DNA from 2 places in the Streptomyces sp. NPDC033177 genome. Region 1 is predicted to be linked to the other one. Evidence: riboswitches for the same ligand, from Rfam matches in the RefSeq annotation. Region 1 holds a riboswitch; the other holds the start of a gene.
What was found. Region 1 has a riboswitch for thiamine pyrophosphate ahead of thiO (glycine oxidase ThiO). Riboswitches for the same ligand answer to the same signal wherever they lie in the genome.
Positions count from the first base shown of each region.

Region 2: linked by a shared signal. The riboswitch ahead of thiM (hydroxyethylthiazole kinase) and the one ahead of thiO (glycine oxidase ThiO) in region 1 are both predicted to bind thiamine pyrophosphate.

Region 1 covers NZ_JBVIPS010000002.1:135,167-138,560, forward strand. The annotation lists gene ACZ5U5_RS06645 (NAD(P)/FAD-dependent oxidoreductase) at 1-1,220, opposite strand, end outside; TPP riboswitch at 1,351-1,463, shown strand; gene thiO (glycine oxidase ThiO) at 1,461-2,663, shown strand; gene thiS (sulfur carrier protein ThiS) at 2,660-2,887, shown strand; gene ACZ5U5_RS06660 (thiazole synthase) at 2,894-3,394, shown strand, end outside.
Region 2 covers NZ_JBVIPS010000004.1:436,462-439,855, reverse strand. The annotation lists gene ACZ5U5_RS16930 (ABC transporter permease) at 1-227, opposite strand, end outside; partial or broken gene ACZ5U5_RS16925 (hypothetical protein) at 199-390, shown strand; gene ACZ5U5_RS16920 (TetR/AcrR family transcriptional regulator C-terminal domain-containing protein) at 575-1,099, shown strand; TPP riboswitch at 1,522-1,647, shown strand; gene thiM (hydroxyethylthiazole kinase) at 1,695-2,474, shown strand; gene thiE (thiamine phosphate synthase) at 2,707-3,345, shown strand; gene thiD (bifunctional hydroxymethylpyrimidine kinase/phosphomethylpyrimidine kinase) at 3,342-3,394, shown strand, end outside.

The DNA.
Region 1 (3,394 bases):
TACGCCAGCAGTGCCTTCTTCAGCGGAATCGCGGGATCCGAGGCCAGCTCGGCGGAGAGCCGGGCGCCCGCCTCGATCAGCTTGCGACCCTGGGCCAGGTCCCGGGGGCGGCCCACCGCGAGGAGGGCCACCAGTGCCCCCTGCCGCAGCCAGCACACGCTCCAGGCCGCGCCCGCCGGATCTCCGCGCCACACCAGCTCGTCGGCGGAGGCGTGATGGCCCGCGTACTGGACGAAGCGGCCGAACTGCTCCGACCAGAAGTACGGGACGGGGTCGTACGCCGAAGGGGTATCGCCGATGATGTTCGCGGCCACCGTGCGCGGGCCCTGGAGCGCGTTGTCCCAGTGGTGGACGAGAAGGCGCTCGCCATACCTTCCCGAAGGGAAGGAGGAGCAGTCGCCGACCGCGTACACATCGGGTTCCGACGTCCTCAGGTGGTCGTCGGCGAGGATCTCCCGGTAGGCGCCGAGGGTGATGCCGGAGTCCGCGAGCCATCCCGTGGCGGGGCGCGCGCCGATGCCGACGACGACCGCGTCCGCGGGCAGCCGGGTGCCGTCGGCCAGGTGGACGCTGCCGGGTTCGACGCGGTCCACGCGCGCGTGGGTGCGCAGGTCGGTCCCGGAGTCGGCGTACCAGGACGTCATCGGGGCGGCGACCTCCGCGGGCAGCGCCCCGGCGAGCGGTCGCTCCGCGGCCTCGACGACGGTGACCTGGCAGCCCGCCTCACGCGCCGCGGTCGCGAACTCGGCGCCGATCCAGCCCGCGCCGACGACGACGATGCGGTGCTGCTCGGCGAGCACGGGCCGAAGCCGCTCGGCGTCGTCCAGCGTGCGCAGCAGGTGGACGCCGGGGACCCCGAAGGCGCCGGGCAGCAGGATCGGCTCGGCGCCGGTGGCGATGACCAGGGCGTCGTACGGGACCGGGCCCCGCTCGGTGTCCAGGGCATGGTCCGCGGTGCGGACCCCCGTGACCTCGTGGCCCAGGCTCAGCTCGATGCCGAGCGCCTCGAAGTCGATGTCGAAGGCGGAGCCCTCCGCCTTGCCGAGCAGCACGGCCTTGGACAACGGCGGTCTGTCGTACGGCTGGTGGGGCTCCGCGCCGATCAGCGTGACCGCACCGGCGAATCCCTGCTCACGCAGGGCCACGGCGGTCTGCACCCCGGCCATCCCCGCGCCGACGATGACGACCCGGCGCTCTTCCTGCCTCCGCTGCTCACTCACCCGATCACTCTAGGACGGCGGACGAGGCGCGCCTCAGGGCGCGACGGCGAGATCTCTGACACACCGTCACCGCTCCTGACCGCAGAGCCGCCCTACCTACCCCGGGGCACCAAGGGCTAGGGTTGCCGTGCAGAGCACTCGCGGGAGCCCGGACGCACCGGGCTGAGAGGGAGGCTGGACGGCCTCCGACCGTACGAACCTGATCCGGGTCATGCCGGCGAAGGGAGGGGCTGGACACCCATGCATCCACGAACACCACTCCGCACGACGAGCACGACCACGACCGACGTCCTGGTCGTCGGGGGCGGCATCATCGGCCTGGTCACGGCCTGGCGGGCGGCACAGCGTGGCCTGACCGTCGCGGTCGTGGACCCCGAGCCCGGCGGCGGCGCGGCGCAGGTCGCGGCGGGCATGCTGGCCGCCGTCACCGAGCTGCACTACGGGGAGCAGACGCTGCTCGCCCTGAACGTGGCCTCCGCGCAGCGCTATCCCGACTTCGCGGCCGAGCTGACGGAGGCGAGCGGCCGCGATCTCGGCTACCGCGCGTGCGGCACGCTCGCCGTCGCGCTCGACTCCGACGACCGTGCCCACCTGCGTGAGCTGCACGCCCTTCAGCAGCGGTCGGGGCTCGCGTCGGAGTGGCTGAGCGGGCGCGAGTGCCGCCGTCTGGAGCCGATGCTCGCGCCGGGCGTCCGGGGCGGCCTTCGGGTCGACGGCGACCACCAGATCGATCCGCGCAGGCTCGCCGCGGCGCTCATGGTGGCCTGCGAGCGGGCCGGCGTGATCTTCCACCACGCGTGGGCGGAGCGCCTCTCGGTGGCGGGCGACCGGGCCGCCGGAGTCGTCCTGGCCGACGGCACCGCCCTGGAGGCCGGCCAGACCGTGCTCGCCGCCGGCAGCCTCAGCGGGCGCCTCGCCGGGGTTCCGGAGGGCGTCCTGCCGCCCGTGCGCCCGGTGAAGGGCCAGGTGCTGCGACTCACGGTGCCGCAGCGTCTCGCACCGTTCCTGAGCCGCACCGTGCGCGCCGTGGTGCGCGGCAGCCACGTCTACCTGGTGCCGCGCGAGAACGGCGAGCTGGTCGTCGGCGCCACCAGCGAGGAGCTCGGCTGGGACACGACGGTCACCGCCGGCGGCGTGTACGAGCTGCTTCGGGACGCCCACGAGCTCGTACCCGGCATCACGGAACTGCCGCTGACGGAGACCCGCGCGGGCCTGCGCCCCGGCTCCCCCGACAACGCGCCGCTGCTCGGCCCGACCGCGCTCCCCGGCCTCCAGCTGGCCACCGGGCACTACCGCAACGGCGTCCTCCTGACGCCCGTCACCGGTGACGTGATGGCGCACGCCCTGACCACCGGTGAACTGCCCGACGAGGCACGAGGGTTCACCCCCCTGCGTTTCGTCCGCGATTCCCTCACGCAGCGTTTCCTGGAGCAGCCCGCATGACTCTCCCGTCCGACTCAGCCGTCACCGCCGTCTCCGTCAACGGAGAAGCACGCGACGTGGCCGCGGGCACCACGCTCGAAACCCTCGTCGCCACCCTGACCGCGGCCCCGGCCGGGGTCGCCGCCGCGCTCAACGAAACCGTCGTCCCGCGCGCGCGGTGGTCCACGACGCCGCTCACCGACGGTGACCGCGTCGAGGTCCTCACCGCCGTCCAAGGAGGCTGAACCGACATGGCAGACGACCCCTTCGTCATCGGCGGGCTCACCCTTTCCTCCCGCCTGATCATGGGTACGGGCGGTGCGCCGAGCCTGGACGTGCTCGAACGCTCCCTCGTCGCCTCCGGTACGGAGCTGACGACGGTCGCGATGCGCCGCCTGGACCCCGGGGTGCAGGGCTCGGTGCTCTCCGTCCTCGACCGGCTCGGCATCCGCGTCCTGCCGAACACGGCGGGCTGCTTCACCGCGGGCGAGGCCGTCCTGACCGCCCGGCTCGCGCGGGAGGCGCTCGGCACCGACCTGGTCAAGCTGGAGGTCATCGCGGACGAGCGCACCCTGCTGCCCGACCCGATCGAGCTCATCGACGCCGCCGAGACCCTCGTCGACGACGGCTTCACGGTCCTCCCGTACACGAACGACGACCCGGTGCTCGCCCGGAAACTGGAGGACGTGGGCTGTGCGGCGATCATGCCGCTCGGCTCCCCCATCGGCTCCGGGCTCGGCATCCGCAACCCG
Region 2 (3,394 bases), on a different contig from region 1:
AACGCCTGGGCGGTGGGGATCAGGCCCCGGTGCGGCTGCCAGCCCACGAGCAGGCCCGTGCTCACCATCACGGCCAGCATCATCAGGCCGGTCAGCAAGTCGGCACCGGTCTGCCCGAACGGCACCGCCAACCGCGCCATCGGCATCGAGCGGAACCGGTCCATCACACCGCGGGAGGCATCGGCGGCCATCCGCGTCATGACCCCCAGCCACGCGGAGAAGGTCACAACGGTGACCGACGCCGAGTACGTGAACATATGGATGCGGCCCGAGCGCTCCGCCTACGGGCCGACGCCCGTCTACAGCCGCGCGAAGATCACCGAGGCGGCCGTCCGGATCGCCGACGCCGAAGGGCTGGAAGCCGCCACCATGCGGCGAGTCGCGGCCGAGATCGGCACCGGCGCAATGACCCTCTACCGGTACGTCCCGAGCCGCGAGGACCTGATCGAGCTCATGGCCGACCAGGTCATGGGCGACCTGGGCGAGGCCGACCAACTGGCCGACGACATCGCCGTCGTCGACCACGGGCGAGTGATCGCCACGGGAGCCCCCGACGAGCTGAAAGCCACCATCGGTGACCGCCTCGACATCGAAGATCGACGTCACGGGCATGCCCTCAGGCGACTGGCGCGCCGACCTGACCCGCTACGCCGACGGACAGCGCGCCATGTGGCTGCGGCACCCGTGGATCGCCACCGTGCAGCGCTCCCTGCCCAGCTTCGGCCCCAACCAACTGCGCTCGGTCGAACGACTGATGGGAGTGCTCGACGCCTTCGTCTCCATCGACGAGAACCTCGGCCTGGTGGCCCTTTTGAGCAGCTTCGTCGAAGGCACCGTCCGCGAAGAGATCAGCTCGACCCAAGAACTTGGCCGCAGCGGACTCAGCGAGGCGCAGTGGATGGCACGCAGCCACCCCTACATCGACCGGCTGGTGAAGAGCGGGGAGTACCCGATCATCACCAAGATCGTGATGGAGGCGCGTCGGCTACACCTGAGCCGCGACGACCAGTTCCGGCAGGGCCTGCGACGCATCCTGGACTTCATCGCCGCGGCCCTCCCATCTACGGCCGAGTCTCCGACGCCCACTCAGCGCGAATAAAGGGAGGCGCAGGACGAGAGAGGAAAGGCTCGTAGCCGACCGTCCGAGAGGGCGTTGACAGCGGCCGGTTCGGCGAGCTCCGGCACGTCGCGGAACCTATCGCGAGGGGAGTTGGGCGAACGCTATTCTGCGAGACGTTACGACGAAGATCAGGGGCAGCCCGGACGCCCGGCGGGGGGCCGTGACCTCAGAGCTACTCATTCACGCCGCCTGCCTGGCAACCCTTGGCGTACGTGTGGAGCCTGCTCTCTCATCAAGTGAAGACCGTCCGGTGCTCGCCCCGAGCTGCGGCATCAACCAATGCGGACAAACCGGCCCTGGTCACCCAAAGAGGTCTCCCGTTCTGTTCTTCCAACAGAACCGCGCCCTGCCGTGAGGCGCCCCGAGTACGCACTCCCGTTCCCGAGGGAGGTACATTGCGTGGTGACCACCGCGGGAGCTCGGGAGTAGCCGGGCTGAGAGGGCGGACGGGACTTGCTCCCCTTTCCGCCGACCGCATGAACCTGGACCGGGTAATGCCGGCGTAGGAAGAGTGTTGACGATGGATGCTGCCTCCGTACCTGCACAGAACCACCCCGCCGTTTCCCGTGCTGCCGTGGCGGACGTGATCGCGTCGCTGCGGGCCTCCGCACCCCTTGTGCACTGCCTGACCAACGTCGTGGTGTCGCAATTCACCGCGAACGTGCTGCTCGCAGCGGGAGCCGCCCCCGCGATGGTGCACAACGCGGAGGAGGCCGGAGCACTGGCCCGAGTGGCCGGGGGCGTCCTGGTCAACCTGGGGACGGTGACGTCCGTGACGGCGCAGGCGATGCGCGTCGCGGTCAAGGAAGCGGCCGCGGCCGGGCGCCCGTGGGTGCTCGACCCGGTGGCGGTCGGTCCGCTGCCCTGGCGCACCGACCTCGCCCACGAACTCCTGGAAAGCGCACCTCCAGCGGTCGTTCGCGGCAATCCTTCCGAGATCCTGGCACTGGACGGCGGCGGCACGGGCGGGCGCGGCGTGGACAGCACGGACGCCCCCGAGACGGCGCTGGCCGCGGCCAGCGCGCTGGCCCGGCGCTACGGCTGCGCGGTCGCCGTGAGCGGTCCGGAGGACGTCCTCACCGACGGGACCCGAGTGGTGCGGGTGACCAATGGGCACCCGCTGCTTCCCCTGGTGACGGGAACCGGCTGCTCACTCGGCGCCTTGGTGGCCGCCTGCGCAGCCGTCACCGGCGACCCGCTGCTGGCCGCCACTGCCGCGACAGGCTTGCTCACCGTGGCCGCGGAGAGCGCCGCCACCCGCTCTGCGGGACCCGGCACGTTCGCGGTCGCACTGATCGACGCGCTGTACGAGCTCAGCCCGGACCAGCTCGGCGAGGCTCTCAACCTGCGCTGAGCGTACGGGTGTTGCGGGGTTCCGCAATGAGCGGTCGGCCTGGCCACCAGCCGTTGAACAGCGCCCGCCCGATCTGGGGCGGCCCCAGCACCACCAGGTCTGCCAGTCCTCGCGGACACACACCTTGCCCCCGTGGACACTTCAACGTTCCTACACATTAGCCCCCTTCCCCTGCACCTCCCGATGTGTTTCCCACGCCCTTCCCCGGCCGGGAGACCCCAAGGAGCAACCCATGCGACCACCACTTGACCTGTCCCTCTACCTCGTCACCGACAGCCGACTCTGCCGCGACCGCGGTGTTGCCGCTACCGTGGCAGCCGCCGTCAAGGGCGGTGTCACCGCTGTCCAGTTGCGCGATCCGGACGCGGATGCCCGCACGCTGTTCACGCTCGGCCGGGCGATCCAGGCCGAACTCGCGGGCACCGGTGTCCCCTTGATCGTCAATGATCGCCTGGATGTGGCGGTGTGGTTGGACGCGGACGGCGTCCACCTGGGGCAGCGGGACGTCTCCCCCACGACCGCCCGGCGTCAGCTCGGCCCCCATGCCTACGTCGGCCTGTCCGTCAGCCGTCCCGAGCAACTGGCACACGTACCGGATGCCGTCGACCACCTCGGTGTCGGTCCGGTGTTCGAGCAGTCCACCAAACCGGACGCGGATACCCCACTGGGTCTGGGCGGCCTTGCCCGGATCGTCCGAAAGAGCCCGCTGCCGTGCGTGGCCATCGGCGGGATCGGCATGTCCGAGGCCGCCGCGGTCAGAGCAAGCGGCGCGGCCGGGATCGCTGTCGTCAGCGCGGTCTGCGGACAGCCCGACCCCGAGGCCGCAGCGCGTTCCCTTGCCCACACCCTGCGACCGGAGGTCCCCGCATGACCAGCCCGCCCATCGCCCTCACCATCGCCGCCAGCGACCCCTCCGGCGG